Azospirillum brasilense: one gene and its partner. Each later gene encodes a partner of the first gene's protein in a complex. Links are inferred from orthologs where the notes say so. Each region holds a gene or a part of one and is shown on either strand. Other genes may lie near its edges. The genes, in order: rodA and mrdA.

What was found.
Region 2: the proteins of rodA (region 1) and mrdA are in contact, whole or in part, in a crystal structure (PDB 6PL5), measured with the Thermus thermophilus proteins. The link is inferred for Azospirillum brasilense from one-to-one orthologs. Residues at the interface, in WP_223903423.1 of Thermus thermophilus: Phe161, Val165, Phe168, Val169, Leu172, Pro198, Tyr199, Glu202, Tyr211, Arg212, Asp213, Gln220, Val221, Gln223, Ser224, Ile226, Ala227, Ile228, Gly229, Ser230, Gly266, Phe267, Val270, Leu274, Tyr277, Gly278, Leu281, Phe285, Leu289, Arg297; in WP_223903432.1 of Thermus thermophilus: Arg4, Ile5, His6, Leu8, Ala9, Phe12, Ala15, Leu16, Leu19, Gly20, Arg22, Ala23, Trp24, Leu26, Gln27, Val28, Tyr31, Tyr34, Leu36, Leu43, Thr45, Asp47, Lys156, Gln157, Gly158, Ser160, Val184, Leu201, Glu202.

What each region holds. Positions count from the first base shown.
Region 1 is NZ_CP012915.1:200,668-215,425, reverse strand. The notes cover bases 8,814-11,805. They hold rodA (rod shape-determining protein RodA), read left to right. Parts: upstream 8,814-9,719; coding sequence 9,720-10,892; downstream 10,893-11,805. Other genes in these bases: AMK58_RS14680 (ATP-binding protein), read left to right, coding at 10,900-11,805; AMK58_RS14690 (hypothetical protein), read left to right, coding at 8,814-9,547. In the rest of the region: AMK58_RS14730 (3-hydroxybutyryl-CoA dehydrogenase), read left to right, coding at 1-874; AMK58_RS14725 (DUF4142 domain-containing protein), read left to right, coding at 1,030-1,626; AMK58_RS14720 (TlpA family protein disulfide reductase), read right to left, coding at 1,775-2,422; argH (argininosuccinate lyase), read left to right, coding at 2,462-3,892; AMK58_RS14710 (peptidylprolyl isomerase), read left to right, coding at 3,889-4,074; lysA (diaminopimelate decarboxylase), read left to right, coding at 4,071-5,336; AMK58_RS14700 (bacteriohemerythrin), read left to right, coding at 5,427-5,846; AMK58_RS14695 (TIGR02302 family protein), read left to right, coding at 5,920-8,523; more of AMK58_RS14690, read left to right, coding at 8,777-8,813; more of AMK58_RS14680, read left to right, coding at 11,806-12,744; AMK58_RS14675 (response regulator), read left to right, coding at 12,756-13,127; AMK58_RS14670 (MarR family winged helix-turn-helix transcriptional regulator), read right to left, coding at 13,263-13,685; AMK58_RS14665 (hypothetical protein), read left to right, coding at 13,950-14,758. UniProt on the Escherichia coli protein: Peptidoglycan polymerase that is essential for cell wall elongation. Also required for the maintenance of the rod cell shape. Functions probably in conjunction with the penicillin-binding protein 2 (mrdA).
Region 2 is NZ_CP012914.1:1,218,671-1,233,362, forward strand. The notes cover bases 3,787-6,712. They hold mrdA (penicillin-binding protein 2), read left to right. Parts: upstream 3,787-4,273; coding sequence 4,274-6,151; downstream 6,152-6,712. Other genes in these bases: mreD (rod shape-determining protein MreD), read left to right, coding at 3,787-4,217; AMK58_RS05565 (methyl-accepting chemotaxis protein), read right to left, coding at 6,175-6,712. Outside these bases: phosphate signaling complex protein PhoU, read right to left, coding at 1-517; AMK58_RS05540 (TIGR00645 family protein), read left to right, coding at 701-1,243; AMK58_RS05545 (rod shape-determining protein), read left to right, coding at 1,708-2,748; rod shape-determining protein MreC, read left to right, coding at 2,839-3,708; more of mreD, read left to right, coding at 3,705-3,786; more of AMK58_RS05565, read right to left, coding at 6,713-7,836; AMK58_RS05570 (DedA family protein), read left to right, coding at 8,091-8,768; AMK58_RS05575 (LysE family translocator), read right to left, coding at 8,786-9,448; AMK58_RS05580 (BMP family lipoprotein), read left to right, coding at 9,651-10,649; AMK58_RS05585 (ABC transporter ATP-binding protein), read left to right, coding at 10,812-12,347; AMK58_RS05590 (ABC transporter permease), read left to right, coding at 12,463-13,623; AMK58_RS05595 (ABC transporter permease), read left to right, coding at 13,616-14,590; cdd (cytidine deaminase), read left to right, coding at 14,590-14,692. UniProt on the Escherichia coli protein: Catalyzes cross-linking of the peptidoglycan cell wall. Responsible for the determination of the rod shape of the cell. Is probably required for lateral peptidoglycan synthesis and maintenance of the correct diameter during lateral and centripetal growth.

The DNA of each region.
Region 1 (14,758 bases):
CACGATCAAGAAGATTGGCATCATCGGTGCCGGCCAGATGGGCAGCGGCATCGCCCACGTCTGCGCGCAGGCGGGATACGAGGTCGTCATCTCCGACATCAGCGCGGAGATTCTGCAGAAGTCGGTGGCCGCCATCTCCAAGAACATGGACCGTCAGGTTCAGAAGGGGAAGCTGACGGAGGCCGACAAGACGGCGGCGATCGCCCGCATCTCCACCGGCTCCGACCTGTCCGTGTTCCATGACGCCGATCTCGTGGTCGAGGCCGCGACGGAGAACGAAGCGCTCAAGCGCGAGATCTTCAAGAAGCTGGTCCCCAACCTGAAGCCCGAGGCGCTGATCGCGACGAACACCTCGTCGATCTCGATCACCCGCCTCGCGGCCTCGACCGACCGCCCGTCCAAGTTCATGGGCATGCATTTCATGAACCCGGTGCCGGTGATGCAGCTCGTCGAGCTGATCCGCGGCATCGCGACGGACGAGGTGACCTTCAACGCGATTGCCGAGCTGACGGCGAACATCGGCAAGACCGCGGCGGTGGCCGAGGACTTCCCGGCCTTCATCGTCAACCGCATCCTGCTGCCGATGATCAACGAGGCGGTCTACACCCTCTATGAGGGCGTGGGCGGCGTCCAGGCCATCGACACGGCGCTGAAGCTGGGCGCCAACCACCCGATGGGCCCGCTGGAACTGGCGGACTTCATCGGTCTGGACACCTGTTTGGCGGTCATGCAGGTCCTCTATGAGGGTCTGGCCGACAGCAAGTACCGCCCCTGCCCGCTGCTGGTGAAGTATGTCGAGGCCGGCTGGGTCGGACGCAAGGTCGGCCGCGGCTTCTACGACTACTCCAAGACCCCGCCGGTCCCGACCCGCTGACGCGGAAGGTAAGGACGGACGCTTTTTGCGAAGCCCGCCGCGGGAAACCGCGGCGGGCTTTATGCATGTGCGGAACCGCTGCGCTCGCGCTCTGTTCGTCCCGCAGGGGAACGGCCCACAAGGGACCAAGGCGAACAGCGGAAAGGACGGGGGCGATGCGGCGCGGCTTCCTGACGGCGATGCTTGTGGCCTGCCTGTCCGGCCCGGTTCTGGCGCAGGCGCCGGGCTCCGCCCCGGCGTCGCCCACCACCCTGTCCCGGCAGGAGCGCAACTTCATCGCCGAGGCGCTGGCCGACGGCATGGCCGAGCAAACGCTCGGCAAGCTCGCGCAGGACCGGGCGGAGACGGAGACGGTCCGCCGCTTCGCCCGCCGCATGGCCGACGACCATGGGCTGAAAATCGACCGGCTGGCCGGTATGGCGCTGCGCCACGGCATCCCCATCCCGCGCGAGCCGAGCCTGTCCGCCCGCGCCCACATGTACAGTCTGCGCGACACGCCGGAGGGCGCCTTCGACCGCCGCTACATGGCCGCGGAGGAGGAGACCCACGCCCGTGCCATCAAGCTGTACGAGGCCCAGGCCGAGCGCGGCGGCGAGGCGGGGGACTTCGCCCGCGACGCCCTGCCCATGCTGCACAGCCACTTCGAGGAGGCGCGGGGCATCATGGCCGAATTGTCGCGCCGTCCGGCCCCACCGCAGACCCAGGCGCCGCCGGGGGACGCACCGCCGGGAACCTCAGGATCGTCGGAGTGACCAGAATTCCCTCGCCCCTCCGGGGAGAGGGTTAGGGTGAGGGGCACCCGCAAGGGCGTCCACGCTCTGCAATGAGCCGGCGTGGTCGGCCTGCGGCCGCCCCCTCATCCTGACCTTCTCCCCAGAGGGGAGAAGGAACTTGCACCCCTCACCCGCCCGTCTTCACCACGCCGCCGCGGCTGTCGCGGTTGGGGCCGCCGCCATGGCCCATGTGCTTGCGCAGGAAGGCGATGACCTCCGGCGAATCCCACTCCACCGCGCCCTCGATGCGGCCAAGCTCGCGGCCCTCCTGGTCCACCAGCAGGGTGGTCGGCAGGCCGCGCAGCTTCAGAGTCTGCATGGAGGCGCTCGACGGGTCGAGGTAGAGGGCGAGGTTCTTCACGCCGGTCCGCTGGTAGAAGGGCTGCACCTGATCCTTGCCGCCGCGGTCCACCGACAGCGCCACCACCTGGAACCCCGGCCCGCCCAGCTGTGCCTGGAGGCGGTCGAGCGCCGGCATCTCCTTCACGCAGGGCGCACACCAGGTCGCCCAGAGGTTCAACAGGACCAGACGGTCCTTGAACTCCGACAGGTCGACCCGGCGCCCCTCGCCGTCCAGGAAGGGAAGCTCCGGCACCGGCGTCAGCGGCTCCATGTAGCGGAACTTGTCCAGCCCCACCGCCGTCACCCCGGGAGAGGGCTGGTCCAGCGTCAGCACGGCGGGCGGCGGCGGGGCCGACGGTCCGGCCAGCGCCATCCACAGCCCGGCACCGCCCAGCGTCACACAAAAGATTGCGGTGGCCGCCAAAGTCCGCATACTCACGCTTCCCGTCCTCCCATCCGTATTGTGTCCGCCATGAGCGCCGAACAGCCCAAGCCGAACTCACAAGACCGCAACTCCGCCCCGGCTGCCAGCCAGATGTGGGGCGGCCGCTTCGCCCGCGGTCCCGCCGCCATCATGGAGAAGATCAACGCCTCCATCGGCTTCGACAAGCGGCTGGCCGACCAGGACATCGCCGGGTCGAAGGCCCACGCCGCCATGCTGGCGCGCCAGGGCATCATAACCCAGGCCGACGCCGATGCCATCCGCGATGGGCTGGACCGGGTCAAGGAAGAGATCGACTCCGGAGCCTTCACCTTCAAGGTGGAACTGGAGGACATCCACATGAACGTGGAGGCCCGGCTGGCCGAGCTGATCGGCGAGCCGGCCAAGCGCCTGCACACCGGACGGTCGCGCAACGACCAAGTGGCGACCGACTTCAAGCTGTGGGTGCGCGACGCGCTCGACCGCGCCGACCAGGGGCTGAAGGCGCTCCAGGCCGCGCTCATCGATCTGGCGGAGAAGCACACCGACACGGTGATGCCCGGCTTCACCCACCTCCAGGCCGCCCAGCCGGTCAGCTTCGGCCATCATCTGCTGGCCTATGTGGAGATGTTCGGGCGTGACCGCGGACGCCTGCGCGACGCCCGCGCCCGGCTGAACGAGTGCCCGCTCGGCTCCGCCGCGCTGGCCGGCACGCCCTACCCCATCGACCGTTTCATGACGGCGGAGGCGCTGGGCTTCGACCGGCCCACCGCCAACTCGCTGGACGCCGTGTCCGACCGCGACTTCGCGCTGGAGTATCTGGCCGCCGCCAGCATCTGCGGCATGCACCTCTCGCGCTTCGCGGAGGAGATCGTGCTGTGGTGCTCGGCCCAGTTCCGCTTCATCAGGCTGACGGACGCCTTCACCACCGGCTCCTCCATCATGCCGCAGAAGAAGAACCCGGACGCGGCGGAGCTGGTCCGCGCCAAGGCCGGGCGGGTCATCGGCAGCCTGAACAGCCTGCTGGTCGCCATGAAGGGCCTGCCGCTGGCCTATTCCAAGGACATGCAGGAGGACAAGGAGCCGGTCTTCGAGGCCGACGACACGCTGGCGCTGTGCATCGCCGCCATGGAAGGCATGGTGCGCGACATGCAGCCGAACGTGCCGGCGCTGCGCGAGGCGACCGACCGCGGCTTCCTCAACGCGACCGACCTCGCCGACTGGCTGGTGCGGGAGCTGAACATCCCCTTCCGCGAGGCGCACCACATCACCGGGCGCGCCGTGAAGGCGGCGGAGGACAAGCGCGTCGGCCTGACCGCCCTGACGCTGGAGGAGCTGCAGGCCATCGAGCCGCGCATCACCGAGTCCGTCTTCCCGGCGCTGAGCATCGAGGCGTCGCTGGACAGCCGGCGCAGCTTCGGCGGCGCCTCCCCCGTCCGCGTCCGCGAGGCCGTCGCGGCGGCGCGGGAGCGCTTCCTGTGAGGCGCCCGCTGCTGATCCTGGCGACGGCCGTCGTCGCGCTGACACTGGCCGGCTGCGGCAAGAAGCCGAGCTTCGTCGATCCCCCGCAGGGCAAGGCCGCCGACAAGTTCCCCGGCACCTACCCGAACCCGAAGACCGACCCCAAGCCCGGTCAGCCGTCCTCCGGAGCCCGCTTCCCATGAGCGCCTTCGCCTACCGCAACGGCGTGATGCACGCCGAATCCGTGCCGCTGTCCGCCATCGCGGCGGAAGTCGGCACACCCTTCTACTGCTACTCCACGGCGGCGCTGGAGGCGCATTACAGCGCCTACGCCGGGGCCTTCGCGGGGCAGGACGCCGACGTCTGCTACGCGGTGAAGGCCAACTCCAACCTCGCGGTCATCCGCGCCTTCGCGCGGCTGGGCGCCGGCGCCGACGTGGTGTCGGGCGGCGAGATGCGCCGCGCGCTGGCCGGCGGCATCCCGGCCGGCAAGATCATCTTCTCCGGCGTCGGCAAGACGCGCGAGGAGATGCGCGCCGCGCTGGAGGCCGGAATCCACCAGATCAACGTGGAATCCATCCCCGAGGTGGAGGCCCTGTCGGAGGTCGCGGTCAGCCTGGGCGTCACCGCGCCCATCGCCTTCCGCGTGAATCCGGACGTTGACGCCAAGACCCACGCCAAGATCGCGACGGGCAAGAAGGAGAACAAGTTCGGCGTCGACTACGACCACGCGCGGGAGGTCTACGCCCAGGCCGCCAAGCTGCCGGGCATCAAGCCGGTGGCCATCGCCGTGCACATCGGGTCGCAGCTGACCGACCTCGCCCCCTTCCGCGCCGCCTACGAGCGGGTGGCGGCGCTGCTTCATGTCCTGCGCGAGGACGGGCACGACATCACCCGGCTCGACCTCGGCGGCGGGCTGGGCATCGTCTACAAGCACGAGGCGCCGCCGGACATCGCCGACTACGCCGCCATGGTGAAGTCGATCACCGGCAACCTCGGCTGCCGCATCTCGCTGGAGCCGGGGCGCTCGCTGGTCGGCAACGCCGGCATCCTGGTGTCGCGGGTGATCTACCTGAAGCAGGGGCTGCACCGCCGCTTCGTCATCATCGACGCGGCGATGAACGATCTGATCCGCCCCACCCTCTACGAGGCCTACCACGGCATCGTTCCGGTGACCGAGCCCGCCAAGGGCGCCGCCACCGAGCCCTACGACGTCGTCGGTCCGGTCTGCGAGAGCGGCGACACCTTCGCGCTCCAGCGCGCGCTGCCGGCCATGGCGCCGGACGAGCTGGTGGCGATCCTGTCGGCGGGGGCCTATGGCGCGGTCATGTCCTCCACCTACAACACCCGCCCGCTGATCCCGGAGGTGCTGGTGAACGGCGACCGGTTCTCCGTCATCCGGCCGCGCGTGTCGGTGGAGGAACTGCTGGCGCTGGACCGCGTGCCGGACTGGTTGAAGGACTGATCCGCGACGGTCGCCGGCCCGCAATAACCGCTGCACAGATTCACCCATAAGGCGTATGATTCCCCGTTCGAGAAACGGGCGGGGATCATCATGGAGTGGGACGCGGCCTATGCCATCGGCCAGAGCGCAGTGGACGGAGACCACCAGCGCCTGTTTCAGCTGTTCAACCAGTTCAATGCGGCCATCGCCGCCGGCGAAACCCGGGAATCCGCGAACCGCTTCCTGCGTGAGCTGGCCGATTACTCGGCCTATCATTTCCGCCGCGAGGAAGGGCTGATGCACGCCATCGGGTACCCCGACTACGCGAAGCACAAGAAGATGCACGACACCTTCGCCGACTTCGTCCGCCGGCAATCCGACTCCGAAGAGCGCGATTTGGAGGAGGTCCAGTTCCTCCAGAGCTATGTCGAGATGTGGCTCTGCGGCCATATTCTGGTCATGGACAAGTGGTTTGGTGAATGGCTCGATGGCCGGGCCGGGAAATCCGGCGCGGCAGAGCCTATATCCTGACGGGTCCCCGGCTGCCGCCTCTCCCCCCAGGCCGGGACCAGGACTGCGGCAACCGGCTGGACGGGAGTGCGGGATGAGCGACAGCAACGACGGGTTCCGGTTCCCCCCGCGCAAGGAGGCGCCCCCCGCCCCTGTTCCGCGGGAGCCCCGCCTCCGCATGGGGCAGGCCCGCGCCGCCCTGCTCTGGGAACGTCTGTGGCCGGCGCTCTGGGCGCCCATCACCATCGCCGGGGCCTTCCTCGCTCTGGCCCTGCTGAACGTCTTCCTGCTTCTGCCGGGCTGGCTGCACGCGCTGGTCCTGCTTCTGTTCGTTGCCGCCATCGGCTGGACGGGGTGGCGCGGGCTGCGCGCCTTCCGCCTGCCGGACGAAGACGCCGCCCGACGCCGGCTGGAGCGCGACAGCGGCCTGCCCCACCGCCCCCTCCACGCGTTGCGCGACAGGCCCTCCGGCAACGACCCCGTCGCCGCGGAACTGTGGCGCCTGCACCAGGAGCGGGTCCGCGCCGCCATGCGGCGGCTGCGCGTCGCCATGCCGCTGTCCGACGGCCTCGCCGCCCAGGACCGCTACGCCCTGCGCGCTCTGGTCGCGCTCGTGCTGGTCGCCGCGGGCGGAGCGACCTGGGGCGACTGGAAGCCGCGTCTGGTCGCCGCCATCACCCCGCATTTCGGCGGAACGGCGACGGCGTCCGTCGCGACGCTCGACCTGTGGGTGACGCCGCCGGAATACACCGGCCTGCCGCCGGTCTTCCTGAAGTCGGCCAACCCCGCCCACACGCCGAGCCTCGCCGATCCCGTGCCGGTCCCCAAGGGCAGCCTCGTGCTGGCCCGCGTCACCGGCGGCAGCGGGACGCCGGCGCTGGAGGCCGGAAGCAAATCCGCGGCCTTCGAGGCGGTGGACTCGTCCACCTTCCAGATCCAGCAGCCCATCGAGGACGGCACCCGCATCGCCGTGACCCAGGGGTCCAGCGTGCTGGGCGGTTGGAACGTGCGGATCATTCCGGACAACCCGCCGACCATCGCCTACGCCAGCCCCCCGACCAAGGGGGAGCGCGGCGCGCTGCGGCTGGACTACACCGCGCAGGACGATTACGGGCTGGCCGAGGCCAAGGCCGTCGTCCGGCTGGACCTGCCGGAGGGCGAGGCCCCGGCGCTCGACCGCAGCCCATTGGAGCTGCCGCTGGCCCTTCCCGGCGTCCGCCCGCGCGAGGCGCGCAACGCCGCCTTCCACGATCTCACCGCCCATCCCTGGGCCGGGCTGAACGTCACCATCCGCCTGACCGCCCTCGACGGCGCCGGCCAGACCGGCAGCACGGAGGACGTGGCGATGGTCCTGCCGGAGCGCGTCTTCAACCACCCGGTCGCCCGCGCCATCGTGGAGGAGCGCAAGAAACTGACCCTGCGGCCGCAGCAGCTCCGCATCGAGGTGGCACGCGCTCTGGCCGAAATCTCATCCAGGCCCAGCCAGTTCGGCGGCGATCTGGTGGCCTTCCTGGCCATGCGCACCGCGGTGAACCGCCTGCTGCTCGACGAGGAGGGGGCCTCCGTCCCCGCCGTTCAGCAGCTGCTGTGGGAAACCGCGCTGCGCATCGAGGACGGCGGGCTGTCGCTGGCCGAGCGCGACCTGCGCGACGCCGAGAGCCGTCTCGCCGAGGCGCTGGAGCGTGGCGCCGACGACCAGGAGCTGAAGAAGCTGATGGACGAGCTTCAGGCGGCGCTCGACAAGTTCCTCGACGCCATGGAGCAGCAGATGCGCGAGGCGCTGGAGCGCGGCGAGCAAATCCCCATGGTGCCGCCGGAGATGGCCGACCAGATGATGGACCGTCAGGACCTCCAGCGCATGATGGAGCAGATGCGGCAGATGGCCGAGACCGGCGCCCGCGACGCCGCGCGGCAGATGCTGTCCCAGCTCCAGCAGATGATGGAGCAGATGCGCAACGGCGCCATGGCCCAGATGCAGCAGCAGGGCCAGAACGAGGCGGCGCAGATGATGCGCGAGCTTCAGGAGCTGACGCAGCGGCAACAGCAGCTTCTCGACCAGACCTTCCGCCAGTCGCAGGAGCAGATGGGCCGGCAGGATGGGCAGCAGGGCCAGCAGCAGGGGCCGCGCAATCGCCAGGGCCGCCCGCAGCAGGGGCAGCAAGGGCAGCAGGGCCAGTCCGGCAGCCCGCTGATGCAGAAGCAGGCCGAACAGCAGGAGGCGTTGCGCCGCCAGCTCGGCGAGCTGATGCGCCGCATGGGCGAGCAGCAGGGCGGCGAGATCCCCCGCCCGCTGGGCCGCGCCGAGCGGGCCATGCGCGACGCCGGCCAAGCGCTCCAGCAGGGGCAGCCCGGCTCCGCCGTTCCGTCGCAGACCCAGGCGATGGACGAGCTTCAGCAGGGCATGCAGGCGATGGCCGAGCAGATGATGCAGCAGATGATGGGCCAGCAGGGTCCGGCGATGAGCGGCCAGCAGCCCGGACAGGCGCAGCAGCGCCAGGGCCAGGGCCGCAACCGCGACCCGCTGGGCCGCCGCCCCTCCGGCTTCGGCAACTACAACAACGAGGACGTGAAGATCCCCGAGGAGGCCGAACTCCAGCGCGCCCGTGAAATTCTCGACGAGCTGCGCCGCCGTTCCGGCCAGTATGGCCGCCCGCAGATGGAGCGCGAGTACATCGACCGCCTGCTGAAGCAGTTCTAGGGCAGCGGAGCCTTCAGGGATTAAGCAAAGAGGTAACTCAGAAGATACGTGAATCACGAAAGACTGAGATCAAGGACATCACAAATAAGCACCGCCCGATGCTGAACGTTCTCGAACGAAAATCTCAATTCCGGATAGTTCATGACCGCGCTCCAGGTCATTTGCATTAGAGAAATCTGAAGCAAGACAGGCGGATCGGAACTGGGCAATCTCTCCAGTGCCTGCAGAGGGCACATTGAAAATGGAGAGCATCATGACGTCAGTGAAAGCTCAGCCAAAAGGCCAGTCCTTGGCTCAGGTGACAAAGGACTGGTGGCGCTGGTCTGTCGATCTTGACCGCAACGGTGGAGCAAATCCGTTTGAGGACACAACGGGAGCCTATGCTTCCGCTGGGCATATGCCCGACAGCCATATGTTCTATCTGGCCGGGATTGCTGGGAACACCGGCACGGCCATTGATGGGGTCACGACGCAAAGCAGAGCGTTCGAAGTCCCCGCCAACGACGCGATCCTGGTTCCGGTTATCAACACCGCAGAAACCGTCCCCGACTACGAGGCGTATCTCGGAAAGAGCAAAGTTCCCACGATCGATAAAGTCGAACAATACATTTACGACTGGAAGAACAGCTACGTACAAGACAAGTTTCTTCTCGTCGATGGCAAGCCGGTCCCGTTGGACAACAGCTATGTGGAGTCCGGGCCGTTCTCTCTGGGCAGTGTGGAGCCGGGCGACGTCGGGTACGACCTTTTTGGATTGAGGCCCGCCGGGACGGAGCAACAACCCGCTTTCGCCGGTGGATATTGGGGCGTCATCAAAGGCCTCGGTGTCGGCACCCACTCCATCGAATTTGGCGGCAGCATCGACTACAGCCTCACGGATGCGGGTTTCGGCCCGCCCGACGGCACTGTCGACTTCAGCTACAAAGTCGTCGACACCGTCACTGTGGTCCCCCCGAGCCATTACCATCCGGGCCATCACCATCCGAATGTGACACCATGCGGCATGGGCCTCTTCGATCGCTGATCAAGGAAGCCTTGGAACGATCCCGCTCGGGCCGCATGATCCCCGTGCCTTTTGCGGGGCGGAGGACCGGGCGGCTTTACCGAAGGGCGGCGCTGGTGCAGTATCCGCCGCGCAAGGCGCCGCCGCTTGCCCTTCCGGCACGGACGCCCCCGGACACAACGAACGTTTCCTCATGGTCGCGGTCCTTTCGAACCACGGGTCGGGCGGGCTGGCCCCGCAGCGCCCGGAACTGACGCTCGGCAGCAAGTTCCGCATGATCAACTGGGGGCTGGTGCTCCTGGTCTGCATCATCACGTCGGTCGGGGTGGCCCTGCTCTACTCGGCCGCCGGCGGCAACTGGCGGCCCTGGGCACAGCCGCAGCTCGTGCGCGCCGTCCCCGGGCTGGTCCTGATGCTGATGATCGCGCTGGTCGACGTGCGGCATCTGATGAAGTCGGCTTACGCCATCTTCCTGATCGTGCTCTGCCTGCTGGTGGCGGTGGAGCTGATGGGCCGCATCGGCATGGGCGCCCAGCGCTGGATCGACCTGGGTTTCTTCCAGCTTCAGCCGTCGGAGCTGATGAAGCCGGCCCTGACCCTGGCGCTGGCCCGTTACTTCCACGGCATCTCGCTGGACCAGATCGGCCGCCCGCTGCTGCTGATCCCGCCACTGCTGCTCGTCTTCGTCCCGGTGGCACTGGTGCTGATGCAGCCGAATCTGGGCACCTCGCTCTTGCTGATCATGGGCAGCGGGGCCGTCTTCTTCGCCGCGGGCGTGAGGATCTGGAAGTTCCTAGTGGTCATCGGCGGCGGACTGGCGACCATCCCCGTCGCCTGGGAATTCCTGCACGATTACCAGAAGCAGCGCGTCTACACCTTCCTCGACCCGGAGACCGACCCTCTGGGCGCCGGCTACAACATCCTGCAGTCGAAGATCGCCCTGGGTTCGGGTGGCCTGTTCGGCAAGGGCTTCATGTCCGGGTCGCAGAGCCAGCTGATGTTCCTGCCGGAGAAGCACACCGACTTCATCTTCGTGGTGCTGGCGGAGGAGTTCGGGATGGTCGGCGCGCTGATCCTGCTGGCGCTCTACCTGATGCTGTTCATCTACGGGGTGGTCATCGCGCTGAGCTGCCGCAGCCAGTTCGCCCGGCTGGTGGCGGTCGGCATGACCGCGCAGTTCTTCCTCTACGTGATGGTCAACGTGTCGATGGTGACCGGCCTGATCCCGGTGGTGGGCATCCCGCTGCCGCTGGTGTCCTACGGCGGGTCGGCGATGATGACGCTGATGATCGGCGTGGGGTTGCTGCTCAGCATGTCGGTTCACCGCGAGGTCCGCATCCCGAAGAGTGGCGTCACCGAACTGTGACGCCGCCATGAGCCGTCTGCGCCTTGCCCGTCTGCTGTCGGCCGCCCTGCTCTACCTCGTGTTCAAGGTGATCCTGTACCGGGCCGCCGGGCTGTTCGAGGTGGCGCCCAACGCAAGCGCCTGGTACCCGCCCATCGGGCTGATGCTGGCTTTCGTGCTGTACGGCGGCCCGGCCGCCCTTCCCTTTCTCCTCATCCCGTCCGACCTGCTTGTCTATGGGACGGTGAACGGTTTCAGCCTGCTGATCATCCCGCAGGCGCTCGTGGTGGGCGCCACCGGGCTTGCCCTGCGGCGGGGGCTGGGAGGAGACGTCTTCGGAAGCGCGAAGGGCATCGGTGTCTTCATGGTCGCGGCGCTGGCCGCCGTCTCCCTCCTGCTCGTTCTGTCCACCACGGCGGTGCAGGCCATCACGGCGCAGCGCATCGCCATCGCGGGCAACGTAAACTTCGCCTACTGGCTGGGCGACCTGTCGGGGCTTCTGCTCTGCACGCCCGTGTTCCTGGCCATCTTCCGCCTGATCCGGCCGCCGCCCGGCGAGGTGGACCGTTGGCTGTCGCCGGACATGGGTACGGTCCTGCGGGCAGCCGCGCTCAGCGCCGCCGGCCTTCTGGCCTGGTCATTGACGCACGACCGGATGGCCACGCCGGCCAGCGCGGTCTTCCTGCTCATCCTGCCCATCGCGACGGCGGGATTCCTGTGGGGGTTCGCCGCCTCCACGCTGACCGCCTTCCTGACCAACGGCGGACTCGTGCTGACCATGCATGGGACGCTGGCCCCGTCTGAGGCCGTTGATCTCCAGGTCTTCATGCTGGCCGCCGGAGCCACGGGGCTGCTTCTGGGGGCCCTGGGCAGCACGCGCATGGAACTGCTCGGGCGCAACGCGCAACTGGTGCGCGCCATCGAGGAGGCACCGCTGGGCATCGCCCTGCTGGAGCGGCGACGGGAAGCCGGGGTGAGGGTTGCCTTCGCCAACCGCACCTTCCGGCGCTTCGATCCCGACATCGCCCCCGTCGCCCGCCGCCTGACGCACGGTCAGGGATTGGAGGTGGATGTCGAGCGGGCCGGGCGGACGCTGGCCTGGATGGTCAAGCCGGCCTCCGCCTCGCCATCGGGCGAGACGATGATCGCCATCGTTCAGGACGTGACGGAGCAGCGCCGGAAGGAGCAGGCGGACCAGCACCAGCGCCGCATGGTGGCCATCGGAGAGATCGCTGGCGGCATGGCCCATGAACTGAACAACCTGCTTCATCCGGTCCTCAATCTCAGCCAGCAGGCGCGGTCGGACGCGGCGACGCGCCCGGAGCGCCTGGGCCGCGCGCTGGCCATCATCGAGGACAGCGCCCGCAGCGCCGCCAAGCTGGTGCGTCAGGTCCTGTCCTTCGCCCGCGGCAGCGACCGCGACGAGGAGGGAGCGGAACTGGTATCCGCGGTGCGCGACGTGACCGCCCTTCTGGACGCCACCCTGCCGCCCACCTTCACCACAACCCTGACCAGCGAGGTCTCCGAGGTTCCGGTCCGCCTGACCCGGACGGAGATCGGGCAGATCGTCACCAACCTCGCCGTCAATGCGCTGGACGCCACCGGCCAGAAAGGCCATTTGCGCATCCGCGTCGGGCGGCCCGCCGGCGGGTTCGTGACCATGACGGTCGAGGATGACGGTCCGGGCATCCCCGCCCCCGATGCGGAGCGCGTCATGGAGCCCTTCTTCACCACCAAGCCCCATGGGCAGGGAACGGGGCTCGGTCTGGCGGTGGTGCAGGACCTGCTGCTGCGGCGCGGCAGCGGCATCCGCCTCGTGACGCAGGCTCCCCAAGGGGCACGCTTCGTGCTAACCCTTGCAGAGCACTGCTGAGCGGGAAGGCTATGAAGATATTGATCGTCGACGACGCCGAGAACGTCCGCTACTCGCTCCGCACCAGCCTGGAGGACGCCGGATACGATGTTGACGAAGCGCCCGATGGCGAAGTCGCTCTTGCCAAATTGCAATCTGAGGTTTTCGATTTTATCGTTGCGGATGTGTGGATGCCGCATTTGAACGGCATCGATCTGCTACAGAGGATGCGCGATACCACCCCCCAGACCCCCGTCTTTATCATTACGGGTGGAGCCGCCCGCATTCCCATCGAAAGCACGGCGGCGATGGCCCGCACCTGGGGGGCCGACCAGGTGTTCTACAAACCGTTCGAAAACGCTGACCTGATCGCCGCGATCCGGCAGCGCGACGCCGTTCGATAGAATCACACAATCAAGCGCAAAGCCTCAGACGGCGGACGCGGCCGTCCGGCCGCTTGCCTTCGCAGGCATGAGCCTGAGGGGCCGCCGTCGCGGCCCTTACCGTCGCGCGTAAGTCAGGACTTACGCGCGACGGTATCACACGTCGGTCTTCCCCTGCCGCAACTCCAGGAGACGTTGCAGGAGTCGCGTCGCCACACGGGCGTAGACTTCCGCATCGTCTTTCGGCATCTCCGCAAGCGCGCGCTCCAGCACGTGGCGCGGGTCACGCCTCAGCAGATCGCGGCCCTTGTCCGTCAATTCCAACAGATCCGCCCGCGCGTCGCGCGGGTTGGCAAGCTTGTTCAGCAAGCCCTTGTCCACCAGCGTGACGACGGTGCGCGCCACGCTGGCGATCGCCAGATCCTGATAGCGCGCCAGCGCCGATGCGGTGCGGTGCGTCTCCGGCGCCTCGGCGAAATAGCGCAGGGCCACCCATTGGGCCGGATACAGCCCTTCCGCATGTCCCGAAGCGTGCAGCAGGCGCGACGTGTTCTCCACGACCGTCGCCAACCCCGTCATGGATAGTTTCTGGACCATTGCGTCTGTCTGAATCCGTTCCGTACCGCCGGCGGTGACAATAGCCACGTTCCGCCACAGGCGCCACCGCCGCCCCTTTAACGACCCATTAACGCATCACTGCATAGCATAATTCACTAAGCACTGCTTCATATATGGCTGGCAGCCGGATGGCGCGGGACGTCCGTCCGGCCGCTTCCCCCGTGCCGGGCGTCCCGCGCTCGTCCCGACAACACGCAACGATTCGATCAGGTGAGATCCGCGACCATGGCAGCAAAAGAGAACTCTTGGACCGCGACGCGGATCTTGGGCGCGATAGCCCTCGGCTCGGCGATGATGCTGTGCACGGCGGCCAATGTTTCGGCGAGGAACTACGCAAGCGTCGGCGAGATGATCATGCTGTGCGAAAGCCACGGCGGCTCGGACTTTGTCAGCTTCGCACAATGCTACACCGCCAATCTCCGTGAGTTCATGCCGGGACATGCGAATCCCACGTTGCAGTCGATCCAGGACGAAATGGTGGCATTCACCGAAGCGCTCGCCGCGGCGGTCAGCCAGCGCAGGATATCGTCCCGGACCGCGAAGATAATTTTCCAGAACGCACGTGCCAAATTCAATGACATCGACAAGAAATCACGAAGCAATCCGGCGCAGTACAATGCCAATGATCTGAGGCAGACGATATACGGCGAGTTCAACGGGGTGCTGAAAACCTACGATGAAGCCAAGCGGCTGTTTGCGGCGACAAGCGCCGAGGAGCGGCGGTGCGTCGGCGACCTTGACGCCTATGTGCAGCAGGACAAGGTGGCGGCGTTGGAAGGCAATGTGAAGGAGTGCAAGCGTCAGATCGCCGACCGGAACGCCGCGCTCGCTCGGCAAGAGGAGGCCCGCCTCGCCGCCGAGCGGGAAAAGGCCCGGCAAGCCGAAGAGGAGGCCCGCCGGAAGATGGCGCAGCAGGAGCAGCTTCGCCAGGAGGAGATCGCTCGCCAGAAGCGCGCGAAGGAAGCCTATGAACGGTGCATGGCCGACACCGAATGCCGCGCTCAAAAGGAAAGAGCCCAGGCCGAGTGGCGTTC
Region 2 (14,692 bases), on another replicon or contig:
TGCTCTCGCACAGGCTGGTGTAGAGCGCGTCGACCTCGTCGTCGGTGCGCCAGACGCGCAGCGCCAGCTCGACGTCGCCGTCCACGTAGGCATCCACCGCGGTGGTCAGGCGCTGGCGCACCAGGCGGCCCAGATTGGGCAGGGTGCTCATCGCCGGGGATTCGGGAAACTCCGCCACGGAGACGGCGCGGCGGGCGGTGTTGGCGGCGTGGTCGCCGACGCGCTCCAGATTGCCGGCGATCTTCAGGGCGGCGATCACCTCGCGCAGGTCGTCGGCCACCGGTTGGCGCAGCACCAGCATGCGCATGCAGTTCGCCTCGATCTCGTGCTCGTAGCTGTCGAGCCGCGCGTCTGACTCGACGATGGCGCGGGCCTGCTCCGGGTTCCGCTGGGTCAGGCAGGTCAGCGCGCCGTCCAGCTGGGTTTCCGCGGCGCCCGCCATCTGCACGATGCTGGCCTTCAGCCGCTTCATGGCGTCTTCGAACGCGGTGACGATGTGCGGGGCGGGGTGCTTCATGGGGCTGGCCTTATCGGTGCGGCGGACGGCCGGAAATCTTACCGTCTCGCAGCCCCGCAGGCCAGTGCCGTTGCCGCGGGGTGGCGCGGCGGGCGCCGCACGGGAACGGTTGATTTCGCATGTGCGAAATGGCAAGAGTCCGGCCCTTCTACCCCTTATGACCAAGCACGGACGCCGACCGTCATGATCGAACGCCGTTTCGAACAGATCATCTTCGCCAGCCGCTGGCTGCTCGCCCCCTTCTATCTGGGGCTCGTCGTGTCGCTGGTGCTTCTGCTGACGAAGTTCACGCAGGAGATCTTCCACATCGTCCCGCATGTGCTGGAGATGCAGGAAAAGGACGTGCTGCTGGCCGTGCTGACCCTGATCGACCTGTCGCTGGCCGGCAACCTGCTGCTGATGGTGATCTTCTCGGGATACGAGAACTTCGTGTCGAAGATCGACGTGGCCGATCACAAGGACCGTCCGGACTGGATGGGCAAGGTCGACTTCGGCGGGCTGAAGCTGAAGCTGATCGCCTCCATCGTGGCGATCTCCGGCATCCACCTGCTGAAGAGCTTCATGAACATCGACAACACCAGCAAGGAAAACCTGATGTGGATGGTCATCGTCCACATGACCTTCGTGGTGTCGGGCGTCCTGCTGGCCCTGATGGACCGGCTGGAGGGAAGCCATCACGGAGCGCACGGCAAGGCTGCGGCCGCGGCGAAATCCGACCATCATTGAGGCCGCCGGAGGGGGCCGGCACCGGGGCGCCGGAGCGGTTTCAAACCCGACACAAAGCCGTTGCGGCGGGTTGGGAATCAGCCTAAGGATACCCCCGCCGCGAGCGGGGCGTTTGGCCGGACGCCGGAGGCTTCCTCCTCCTGTTGACGGAAAATTAACCCTGACACGGCAGTGTGGCGGGCACCGAATGATGGCGATCCGCCAGCATCTCGGGGACTGGACATTCCGCCGGGACCGGCCTTGCCTCAAGGACCGCCTCCCATCGACCAGAGCGCCGGACCGGCGCCGGCACCCGCCCCACGGGCGTCGGCAACAGGGCTCGGCAAGGCGTGCCGGCTGCACTCTCCGCTTGAGCGCGAAGGGGCATTCGTCTATGGAACCGTTGGCGGGCGTGGCCCTCCGCATCGGAGCGGGCACATCGCCGGCAAGGCCGTCTCAACCGCAATGAAGAGTTAGTCGGGTCCATGCTTTCCAAACTCCTCGGCGTGCTTTCCGCCGACATGGCGATCGATTTGGGGACGGCCAACACCCTGGTCTATGTCAAGGGCCGCGGCATCGTTCTGAACGAACCCTCGGTCGTGGCCATCGCCAACGTCCGCGGCAAGAAGCAGGTGCTGGCCGTCGGCGACGAGGCGAAGATGATGCTGGGCCGCACGCCCGGCAACATCCAGGCCATCCGCCCCCTCCGCGACGGCGTCATCGCCGACTTCGAAGTCGCCGAGGAGATGATCAAGCACTTCATCCGCAAGGTGCACAACCGGCGCAGCTTCGCCAGCCCGCAGGTCATCATCTGCGTGCCGTCGGGCTCCACCGCCGTGGAGCGCCGCGCGATCCAGGAATCGGCGGAGGCCGCCGGCGCCCGCCGCGTCTTCCTGATCGAGGAGCCGATGGCCGCCGCGATCGGCGCCGGGCTTCCGGTGACGGAGCCGACCGGCTCCATGGTCGTGGACATCGGCGGCGGCACCACCGAGGTGGCCGTCCTGTCGCTGGGCGGCATCGTCTATTCCCGCTCGGTCCGCGTGGGCGGCGACAAGATGGACGAAGCCATCATCGGCTACATCCGCCGCACCCACAACCTGCTGGTCGGCGAAGGCTCGGCGGAGCGGATCAAGAAGGAAATCGGCTCGGCCTGCCCGCCGGAAGACGGCGAGGGCCGCATCCTGGAGATCAAGGGCCGCGACCTGATGAACGGCGTGCCCAAGGAGCTCATCATCTCCGAGCGGCAGATCGCCGAGTCCCTGGCGGAGCCGGTGTCGGCCATCGTCGAGGCGGTGAAGGTCGCGCTGGAGCACACGGCGCCGGAACTGGCCGCGGACATCGTGGACAAGGGCATCGTGCTGACCGGCGGCGGCGCCCTGCTGGGCAACTTGGACTTCGTCCTGCGCCACGCCACCGGCCTGCCGGTGTCGATCGCCGACGACCCGCTGTCCTGCGTCGCGCTGGGCACCGGGCGGGCGCTGGAAGAGATGAAGACGCTGCGAAACGTCTTGGTCAGCGCCTACTGATTGGTGTATTGCTCGGTTGGGTTCCCCCGGTGGTTCGTCCATTCGCCGGCGTAGCCGGGGGCGGATCGCGTACCTGGACGGGATGATCCTGTGAAGCCTCGCAATTCCGGTTCCGTCGTGCGCCTTGCCGCTCCGCTGCGGGCGCTCGCCCAGCGCTTCTCCTTTCTCTTGCTGGTGCTCGCTTCCATCGCCCTGATGATGGTGGGCCGGATCGACGCGCTGTCGGTGGACAGCGCGCGCGCTCGGGTGACCGACGCCTTCGCCCCGATCCTCGACGCGATCTCGCGCCCCGCCGCCACCGCCGCCCATGTCGTGGAGTCGGTGGTCGAGGTGCAGAACGCCTTCGAGGAGAACCAGCGGTTGAAGGCGGAGAACGCGCGGCTGCTGCAGTGGAAGCAGGCGGCGCTGCGGCTGGAGGCGGAGAACATCAGCCTCCGCTCGCTGCTGAAGGCGACGCCGGAGCCGTCCTCCTCCTTCATCACGGCACGCGTCATCGCCGCTCCCGGCAGCTCTTTCCTGCGCACGCTGGTGGTCACCGCCGGCCGCCGCGACGGGGTGCGCAAGGGGCAGGCGGCCATCGCCGGCAGCGGGCTGGTCGGCCGGGTGATCGAGGTCGGGGAGTGGTCGGCGCGCGTCCTCCTGCTGACCGACATCAACACACGCATCCCCGTGGTGCTGGAGCGCTCGCGCCAGCGGGCGGTGATGGCGGGCGATAATTCCGACCAGACGCGGCTCCTTTACCTGCCGCCGGAAGCCCCGGTGCAGGTGGGCGAGCGGGTGGTGACCTCCGGTCATGGCGGGCAGTTCCCGCCGGGCCTGCCGGTGGGCGTGGTGTCCTCGGCTGGTGAACGTGGCGTCCGGGTGCAACCGAACGTCGATCTTTCGCGGGTCGAGCACCTGCAGCTGGTCGAGTTCAGCCTGCCGGGAAGCGAGTCGGAACCGTCATCCGAGTCGAAATGACGCTGACCCTGTGGCAGCGGCTGGACAAGACGGGGCGGAATCTCGCCCCGTTCGCGGTGACGGTCATGCTGGCGCTGGCCGGGATGATCCCGGTGCCGCTGCCCGGCTATGCGTCGGTGGCGCCTTTCCTGACCGCCATCGCCGTCTATTATTGGGCGATTCATAGGCCCGACCTGATGGGGCCGGGCACCGCCTTCCTGATCGGGTTGCTGCAGGACCTGCTGACCGGCGGACCGCTGGGGGTGAACGCGCTGGTGCTGGTGCTGGTCCATTGGGCGGTGTCCAGCCAGCGGCGCGTGCTGGCGTCCAGCACCTTCGCCCTGATGTGGTTCGGCTTCGGGCTGGTCATGATGGGCGTGGCCTGCATTCAATGGCTGGCCTTTTCGGCGCTCCAGGCGACGGTGCTGCCGTTCCGGCCGGCGCTGTTCCAGGCGCTGTTGACCATGGCCTTCTTCCCGGCGATCGCCTGGATGCTGATCCGCGTCCACCGTGCGTTTCTGCAGGGATAGCCGGCAAGGGTGACGGGCAGGGATGATCTGGCAGAGGATGTGAGCCTTTGACTGCGATGGACCGCGACACCGACCGCTACCGCCTGCTGACCCGCCGCGCCGCCGTGCTGGGCGGGCTGAAGCTCGCCGGTCTGTCCGCTCTGGTCGGGCGGCTCTATTACCTTCAGGTGGTGGAATCCGCGCGCTACACCATGCTGGCGGAGGAGAACCGCATCAGCCTGCGGCTGGTCGCTCCGTCGCGCGGCACCATCGTCGACCGGTTCGGCGCGCCGTTGGCGGTGAACCAGCAGAACTACCGCGTCGTCGTGGTGTCGGAGCGCACGCGCAACATCCAGGACACGCTGGACAAGATCTCCAAGATCGTCCCGCTGACCGATGGCGACCGCCGCCGCGTGATGCGCGAGCTGCACCGCAAGCGCCGCTTCGTGCCGGTCACCGTGCGCGAGAACCTGACCTGGGAACAGGTCGCCACCATCGAGATGAACACGCCGGACCTGCCGGGCGTCGCCATCGAGGTCGGCGAGATCCGCCACTACCCGGAGGCGGAGGCGACCGCCCACATCCTGGGCTATGTCGGCGCCGTGTCGGAGGCGGAGCTAAACGGCGACCCGGTGCTGTCGCTGCCCGGCTTCCGCATCGGCAAGGCCGGGATGGAGAAGTATCACGAGAAGGCGCTGCGCGGCACGGCGGGCACCAGCCAGCTCGAAGTCAATGCGGTCGGGCGCGTTATCCGTGAGCTGTCGCGCGACGAGGGTCAGCCGGGCCGCGAGGTCCAGCTGACCATCGACATCGGCCTGCAGAAATTCGTGCAGCAACGGCTGTCGCAGGAGGTCAGCGCCTCCTGCGTGGTGATGGACGTGCACACCGGCGGCATCTACGCCCTGTGCTCGCATCCCAGCTACGACCCCAACCAGTTCACCATGGGCATCAGCGCCGAGCTGTGGGAGGAGCTGCTGTCCAACCAGGCGACCCCGCTGAACAACAAGGCGGTGGCCGGGCAGTACCCGCCGGGTTCCACCTTTAAGCCGGTGGTGGCTCTGGCGGCGCTGGAGTCTGGCCTGATCAGCCGCAACCACACGGTCTTCTGCCCGGGCCACATGGACCTCGGCGACCACCGCTTCCACTGTTGGAAGAAGGGCGGGCACGGCACGGTGGACGTCGTCGGCGCGCTGCGCCATTCCTGCGACGTGTGGTTCTACGACGTATCGCGGCGCATCGGCATCGACCGCATCGCCGAGATGGCCAACCGCTTCGACATGGGGCAGCTGACCGGGCTGGACCTGCCGCACGAGCGGCCGGGCCTGATCCCCTCCATCGACTGGAAGAAGGGCGCGCTCGGCAAGCCCTGGGCGCAGGGCGAAACGCTGATCGCGGCGATCGGGCAGGGCTACGTGCTGTCCACGCCGATGCAGCTCGTCGCCATGACCGCGCGGCTGGCCAACGGCGGCTTCGCGGTGAAGCCCCACCTGACCAAGCAGATCAAGGCGCTGTCGGGCGAACAGACGAGCTGGCCGCCGATCGGGGTCAAGAAGGAAAATCTCGACCTCGTCCTGCGCGGCCTCTACGAGGTGACCAACGCGCCGAACGGCACCGCCTACAAGTCGCGCATCACCGAACCCGGCTATGAGATGGCCGGCAAGACCGGCTCCGCCCAGGTTCGCCGCATCACCATGGCCGAGCGCAGCACCGGCGTGAAGAAGAACGAGGACCTGCCCTGGCGGGAGCGCGACCACGCGCTGTTCATCTCCTATGCGCCGGTCAGCTCCCCGCGCTACGCCTGCGCGGTGTTCGTGGAGCATGGCGGCGGGGGGTCCACCGCGGCGGCGCCGATCGCGCGGGACATCCTTCTGGAATGCCAGAAACGCGATCCGGGCCGCGCCGCCGTGGCGGAAAGCGCCCCGCCGCCCCCGCCGCCGGGGGGAACCCGGGGCTAGGGGCTCTGGAGACGCGCGGCCGGTCAGGCCGCGCGCACCTCGGACAGGAACTGATCCACCTCGCGCTTCAGGCTCGATGCGCGTTCGGCCAGTTGGTCGGCCGCCTCCTTCACGCTGTGGGTGGCGGTGCTGGTCTCCGACTCCGCCTGCTGGATGCCGGCGACGTTGCTGGACACCTCCGCGGTGCCGCTGGCGGCCTGCTGGGCGTTGCGGCTGATCTCGCCGGTCGCGGCACTCTGCTGTTCGACGGAAGCGGCCATCTCCGCGGTGGAGCGGTCGATGTCCTCCACCTGGGTGATGATGGCGCGCATCGCGTCCACCGTCCGGCCGGAGGCGCTCTTCACCGCGGCGATCTGGTTGCCGATCTGCTCGGTCATCGCGTGGGTCTGGTTGGCGAGATTCTTCACTTCGCTCGCCACCACGGCGAAGCCCTTGCCGGCCTCCCCGGCGCGGGCGGCCTCGATGGTCGCGTTCAGCGCGAGCAGATTGGTCTGGGCGGCGACGGCGTTGATGGAGGCGACGATCTGGTCGACCTGCTCGATGGCGGCGGACAGGGAATCGAGCTGGGCCTGGGCCAGATTGGCCCCATCCGCCGCGGCCTTGGAGCGGGCGGCGGCACGGGTCACGCGCTCGGCCAGTTCGTGGATGGAGGCGGACATCTCCTCCGACGCCGAGGCGACCGTCTGCACGTTGGCGCTGGCCTCCTCCGATGCTCCGGCCACGGCGTTGCATTGGGCGCCGACCTCCTCGACCGCGGAGGCGAGCTGTGCGGCCGTGGCCTGAAGCTCCGTCGCGGCGCCGCCGACGTCGTTGACGATGACGCCCACCTGCGATTCGAAGCGGCCGGCCAGCGCGAGCATCGACGCGCGCTTCTCCGCCTGGGACCGGGCCTCCGCCTCCTTGGCCTCGCGCTCCATCGCGCGGCTGTGGAGGAGGTTGCGCTTGAACACGTCCGCGGTGGCGGCGATCGCGCCGACTTCATCCTTGCGGTCGGTGCCGTACACCTCGGTGTCCAGCTTGCCGTCGGCCAGCCCACGCAGGCAGGCGACGATGGCGGTCACCGGGCGGACGATGCCGAACTGCGACATGAGCCAGCCCAGCAGCAGCCCGACGAGAATGCCGACCGCGGCCGCCGCGATGAGCTGGACGGCCCGCCGCTCCGCCAGTTGGGAGGCGTCGTCGGACAGCCGTGCCGCCTTGTCGTCGGTGTAGGCGGTGTATTTGACGCTCAGATCCTGGAGCTTCCGCGCGGCGACGGCACTGTTCTCGACCGAAGAGAGAATGTCCTGATGGAATCCGACGGCGCCCTTCGCGTTGATCTGACGGGCGACAGCCAGAGTCTGTTCCAATTGAGTCTTGTAGAGCGACAGCGCCGTTTCGAAGTCTGCCAGCAAGCGCTTCTGCTCGGGGTCGGCGGTTTCCTTGACCCTCGTGAGGTTCGTGGACAGCGTTTCGCGGCCCGTCGTGATGGAGGGCAGGACCTCCGGCAGGTCGGCCGGGTTGGCGGCAAGGCGGTATTCGTCGCGGAGCAGTTCAGCCACCAAGCGATTCAGCCGCGCGCCGACCCTCATGTCATCGCCGGAAGCCTTGATCTCGTCGGTGGCGCGGCTCAGCGCGTCCAATCCGGAGACTGACGTCGCCGTGATGCCCGCGCAGATGGCTCCCAGCAAGATGATGATGGACAAGATTTTCGTGGATATCTTGAGGTTGCTTAGAAGCATGGTGGTTCTCTCTTTTTTGACATGGCGGATTGGATGCGCCATGGCAGGTATCGAACGGAGACCCTCGACTGCATACGGTAGTGTGTAAGTTTCTTACCTATTTTACATCTAAACATTTATCATCTGGATGTGACATGCGGTTTTGCGCCGCGATATCGTTCAGGAACCGACGGCCCGCCGGTTTGTTTTTTGAAGGATTAAAATCTGGGTGGGCAAAAATGGCTGGCGGACTGACCAATTGGCTGGTCGATGTGATGCACACGATGAATTACGTCGGCATCTTCCTGCTGCTGGTCCTGGCGCGGGTCATCCCGCCGGTTCCCGCGGAATCGGTCATTCCATTGGCCGGCATCGCGGCGGCGCAGGGCGAGTACAATCTGCTCGGCGTTGCCTTGGCCGGTGGGTTGGGCTCGCTGGCCGGGCAGCTGGTCTGGTTCCTGCCCAGCCGTCTGATGGGCCGCGACCGGTTGGAAGCCTTTTTAAAACGCTACGGCCATTGGCTGACGATCCACCCCAAGAAGGTCCGACGAAGCACGGAGTGGTTCGGAAAGCATGGTGGGATCGCCGTCTTCCTGACCCAGCCGGTGCCGGGGGTGCGGACGCTGATCTCGATCCCGGCGGGGGCCTGCCGGATGTCGATCCCGCTCTACTGCCTCTATTCCGGAGCCGGCTCGATCCTGTGGACTCTGCTGCTCGCCTGGACCGGCTACATGCTGTCCCGCTGGCCTTTCGCGCACAGCCTCGTGGGCTACTTCACCGTGGGCCTGCTGGTGGTCCTGGTCGGGCTGTACCTGTACCGGCTGGCCAGCCATTTCCACGGCATCCGTCGCGCCCAGAAATCGTCGCGTGGACCGGACGGCGATCCTCCCGTGGCGGGGGCACCGCTCAGTCCTTAAGGCTCAGCCCGTAGGGATCAGCCCATGGCCCAGCCGGCCATACCGGTGACGGCCATGCCGAGCGCCCAGAGACCGAAGGCCGCCAGCGCCACCCCCGTGCAATGGTTCAGCCGGGTCAACCCGCGGTCGGAGATGCGGTGGCGAACGGCGGCGACGCCCATGGACAAGGTGAACCACCACAAGGATGCGCCGATGAAGACTCCGGCCACCAGCGTGGAGGCGTCCACCCGCCCCAGATTGCCGCCCAGCCCGAAGCCGGCGAAGATGGCGATGAAGGCCATGATGGTCGCCGGGTTGGTCAGGGTTAGCGACAGGCCGGTCATGAAACCGCCGAGGAAGGACGGCGTGTCGGGCGCGCTGGCGGCCTCGCGCTCCTCATCCTCGGGCTTCTGGCGGAAGGTGCGGATCGCGACGACGAGCAGGAAGATGCCGCCGACGAGCTGGAAGGCGATCTCATGCCCCTGAAGGAAGTCCAGGGCGGCAGACACGCCGAAGGCGGCGATGGCGCCGTAGATGGTGTCGGCCACGGCCGCACCGAACCCGGTGAAGAAGCCCATCAGCGGTCCGTGCTGGAGCGTGCGCCGGATGCAGAGCAAGCCGATGGGACCGACGGGGGCGGCGATGGCGATCCCAAGGACGATGCCCTGCAGCAGCACCACCAGACCATGCACGCCGATCACCTCATCCAATATGCGATTCCCCCTGCGGACAATGGCGGGCGTGATAGCGGCCTACCGCCCTTCCGTCAACCGGCGTCGCGGGAGGGGGGCCCGTCCGGCCTGTGACCTGCGGCGGCAATCCCCCTGTTACGGGTCGGGAGGGTTGGATATCCTGGGAGTCACGACCCGGCAGGCGGGCAAACCGGAACGGGGAAGCGGAACGATGACGATGACGCGCATTCTGAGCATCCTGGCCCTGTCGCTGACGGCGGCGACCGTTCCCGCCGCGGGCCCGGCCCTGGCGGCGGACGAGTTCATGCCGGCGGTGGTGTTCGACCAGGGCGGCAAGTTCGACAAGTCCTTCAACGAGGCCGCCTACAACGGGGCAGAGCGCTTCAAGAAGGAAACCGGGATCGTCTACCGCGAGTTCGAAGTCACCAGCGAGAGCCAGCGCGAGCAGGCGCTGCGCAACATGGCGCGGCGCGGCGCCACCGTCATCACGGCGGTCGGCTTCTCCCAGTCCGCCGCTGTGGACAAGGTGTCGCGGGAGTATCCCAACACGAAATTCTGCCTGATCGACGACAAGCTGGAGCTGCCCAACGTCCAATCGGTGACCTTCAAGGAGCATGAAGGGTCCTTCCTCGTCGGCATGCTGGCGGCGCTGGCCTCGCAGAGCGGGAAAGTCGGCTTCATCGGGGGCATGGACATTCCGCTGATCCGCAACTTCCTGACCGGCTACGAGCAGGGCGTTCGCCATGTGAAGGCGGACGGCGAGGTCTTCACAAACATGACCGGCACCACCCCCGCCGCCTGGAACGACCCCACCCGCGGGGCGGAGCTGGCCAAGAGCCAGTTCGGGCGCGGCGCCGACGTGGTCTTCGCGGCGGCCGGGGCGACCGGGCTGGGCGTTCTCCAGGCCGCGGCGGACGGCGGCAAGCTGGGCGTCGGGGTGGACAGCAACCAGAACTGGATTCATCCGGGCAAGATCCTGACCTCGATGGTCAAGCGGGTGGACGTGACCGTCTACGACTGCATGAAGTCGGCCAGGGACGGCAGCTGGACGCCGGGCCACCGCGTCGTCGGGCTGAAGGAGGAGGGCGTCGGCTACGCGCTCGACGAGAACAACCGCAAACTGGTCACGGCCGAGATGGAAAAGGCCGTCGAGGAGGCCAAGCGCAAGATCATCGCGGGTGAGCTGGTGGTGACGCCGTATCAGCCGTGAGCTGAGTTTCCGCGTCGTCGACCATTGCCCCCTCCCTAACCCTCCCCCGCTGACGCAGGGGAGGGGATTAAGCCCCCTCTCCTGCGAAGCGGGGGAGGGAAGGGGCCCGCGGCGAAGCCGTGGGAAGGGTGGGGGCAAGAACCTTTCCATAAAAGATACCCCATGCCCCAACACTCTCCCGCCCTGGAAACCCGCGGCGTCAACAAGTGGTTCGGTGCCAACCACGCCAACCGCGACGTGTCGCTGGCCGTGCCGAAGGGCACCATTCACGGCGTGATCGGCGAGAACGGCGCCGGCAAGTCGACGATCATGAGCATCGTCTACGGCTATCTGCCCGCCGACGGCGGCGCCATCCTGGTGGACGGCCGCCCGGTGGCGGTGCGCAGCCCGCGCGATGCCTTGGCCGCCGGGATCGGCATGGTCCACCAGCATTTCATGCTCGTCGATCCCTTTACGGTGCTGGAGAACGTGCTGCTGGGGGCGGAGGGCGGCGTCACCCTGGCCGCCGGGATGGCGCGGGCGCGGGTGGAGATGACCCGGCTCGCCCGCGACTACGGGCTGGAGGTCGACCTCGACCGCCCGGTCGGTGAGCTGCCGGTGGGCGCTCAGCAGCGGGTGGAGATCCTCAAGGCGCTCTACCGCGGCGCCGACATCCTGATCCTCGACGAGCCGACCGGCGTCCTCACCCCGCAGGAGACCGACCACCTCTTCCGCATCCTCCGCGCGCTGCGCGAGCAGGGGAAGACGGTCGTCATCATCACCCACAAGCTGCGCGAGATCATGGAGCTGACCGACAACGTGACGGTCATGCGCCGCGGGCAGGTGGTGGCGAACGTCGCCACCGCCCGAACCAGCCGCGAGGAACTGGCCGAGCTGATGGTTGGGCGCAAGGTGCTGCTGCGGGTGGAGAAGGCGCCGGTCACGCCCGGCCCGGCGGTGCTGGAGGTCGCCGGCCTGCGCGTGCGCGATGGCGCCGGGGTGGAGCGGGTGAAGGGCGTCGGGCTGACCGTGCGCGCCGGGGAGATCGTCGGCATTGCCGGCGTGTCGGGCAACGGTCAGTCCGAGCTGCTGGAGGCGCTGGCCGGGATGCGCCGGCCGGCCGGCGGTTCCGTCCGCCTGCGCGGGGAGGAACTGACCGCCACGCCCGAGCGCTTCACCGCGCGGGGGCTGCGCGCGCTCGGCGTCGGCCATGTGCCGGAGGATCGGCAGCGGGTCGGCCTCGTCACGAGCTTCGAGGCGCAGGAGTGCGCGATCCTCGGCCACCAGGGTGATCCGGCCTTCAACGGGCGACTGCTGATGGACCGCCGCGCGCTGTTCGACCGCTGCGCCGCCGAGATGGACGCCTACGACGTGCGCCCGCGCGACCCGCGCCTGCCCGCCGCCAACTTTTCCGGCGGCAACCAGCAGAAGATCGTCCTGGCCCGCGAGATGGAGCGGAACCCCGACCTGCTGCTGGTCGGCCAGCCCACCCGCGGCGTGGACATCGGCGCCATCGAGTTCATCCACCGCCGTCTGGTGGCTCTGCGCGACCAGGGCAAGGCAATTCTGCTGGTGTCGGTGGAACTGGACGAGATCCGCGCCCTGTCCGACCGCATCCTCGTCATGTTCGACGGCCGTCTGGTGGGCGAGGTCGCCCCGGACGACGCGGACGAGCGGCGCCTCGGCCTGATGATGGCCGGGGTGGCGGAGGCAGCGTAAGGTTGACCCCGAACGCTCCCGCTTGCGCTGGCCCCGTGCGCGGGGCACTTTCCAGTGGGCAGGGACGTTCGAGCCGTCCGGCTGGTGAACGGGCGTGACCACGGATGGAGCCGGGATGGCGCAGGACGCGGCGCAGGGGGTGACGAGCCGGGGCTTCGGCCGGCCGGGCGAGGTGCCCGGCTGGGTCGGCTACGCGCTCCTGCCGCTGCTGAACCTGCTCGCTGCCCTGGTCCTGTCCGGGCTGGTCATCCTGGTGATCGGCGAGAACCCGCTGGACGTGCTGGCGCTGCTGGTGACCGAGGCGGTCGGTTATCCCGAGGCCATCGGCTACACCCTCTACTACACAACCAGCTACATCTTCACCGGGCTGGCGGTCGCCATCGCCTTCCATTGCGGGCTGTTCAACATCGGCGGGGAGGGGCAGGCCTATCTCGGTGGGCTGGGGGCCGGGCTGGTCGGTCTGGCGCTGACCGGCTGGCCCTGGCCGGTGGCGGCGCTGGGGGCGGTGGCCCTGTCGGCGCTGTTCGGGGCGGCCTGGGGAGCGGTTCCCGGCTGGCTCCAGGCCAGGCGCGGCAGCCACATCGTCATCACGACGATCATGTTCAACTTCATCGCCGCGGCGATCATGACCTATCTGCTGGTGGACGTGCTGATCCGCCCCGGATCGCAGTCGCCGGAAACGCGGGAGTTCGATCCCGGCGTCTGGCTGCCGACCATGGACCGGGCGCTCGGCTGGATCGGCGTCGCCATCCCGGCCTCGCCGCTGAACCTGTCCTTCCTGTGGGCGCTGGCCTGCTGCGCGCTGTTCTATCTGTTCCTGTGGCGGACCCGCTGGGGCTACGAGATCCGCACGGTCGGGCGGAACGAGCGGGCGGCGGTCTACGCCGGCATTTCCCCGGCGCGGAACATCATCCTCGCCATGGCGATCTCCGGGGCGCTTGCCGGCTTCGTCGGTGTGAACGAGATCATGGGGGTGCAGCATCGCATTCTGCTGAACTTCACCGGCGGGGTGGGCTTCGTCGGCATTGCCGTGGCGCTGATGGGGCGCAACCATCCGGTGGGAATCATCCTGGCGGCGCTGCTGTTCGGCGTGCTGGCGCAGGGGGGCGGGCAGGTGTCCTTCGAATACCCCACCGTGAACCGGGAGCTGGTGATGGTCATCCAGGGGCTCGTCATCCTGTTCGCCGGGGCGCTGGAGAACCTGTTCAAGCCGCGGGTCGAGGCGCTGTTCCGCCGCCGCGGCGGAGGCCATGATGGGGGAACAGCGCATGGATGACGCCCTGCTCGTCGTCCTGCTGCTGGCCGACGCCACCATCCGCGTGGCGACTCCGCTGGTGCTCGCCGCCTTCGCCGCGCTGTACAGCGAGCGGGCGGGGGTGGTGGACATCGGGCTGGAGGGCAAGATGCTGGCCGGCGCCTTCTTCGCCGCCGCCGTCGCCTCGTCCACCGGCAACCCCTGGCTGGGGCTGGGCGCCGCCGTCGCCGCCTCGGTGGCGCTGGCGCTGGTCCATGGCTTCGCCTGCATCACCCACAAGGGCAATCAGGTGGTGTCGGGCATGGCGATCAACATCCTGGTCGCCGGGCTGGCGCCGACTCTGGCCTACGCCTGGTTCCGCCAGGGCGGCCAGACTCCGCTGCTGCCGGGGGAGGCCCGGCTGCCGCAGGTCCATCTGCCGGGGGTCGAGGCGCTGTCCGGCATCCCGGTCCTCGGTCCCGTCTACCGGGAGTTGATCGACGACGCTAACGTGCTGATCTGGCTGACCGTTCTTCTGGTGGTGGCGACCCACTGGGTGTTCACCCGCTCGCGCTTCGGGCTGCGGCTGCGCGCGGTGGGGGAGAACCCGTCAGCGGTCGACACGGCGGGTCTGTCGGTCACGCGGTTGCGCTATCAGGCGGTGATCGTCACCGGGGTGCTGACCGGCATCGCCGGCGCCTATCTGTCCACCGCCCACGGCGCCGGCTTCGTGCGCGACATGACGGCGGGCAAGGGTTATCTGGCACTGGCCGCGCTGATCTTCGGGAAATGGCGCCCTTGGCCGACCTTGTTCGCCTGCCTGCTGTTCGCCTTCACCGACGCGGTGCAGGTCCGCCTGCAAGGCGTGCCGCTGCCGGTGGTGGGGGTGATCCCGGTGCAGTTCATCCAGATGCTGCCCTATGTGCTGACCGTGCTTCTGCTCGCCGGCTTCGTCGGCCGGGCGGTGGCGCCCCGGGCCAGCGGTGTCCCCTACGTGAAGGAGCGGTGATGGGCGAACCGACCGAATCCCATGGCGCATTGATCGCCGCCGCCCGCGACGCGATGGCGCAGGCCTACGCGCCCTATTCCCATTTTTCGGTTGGCGCGGCCA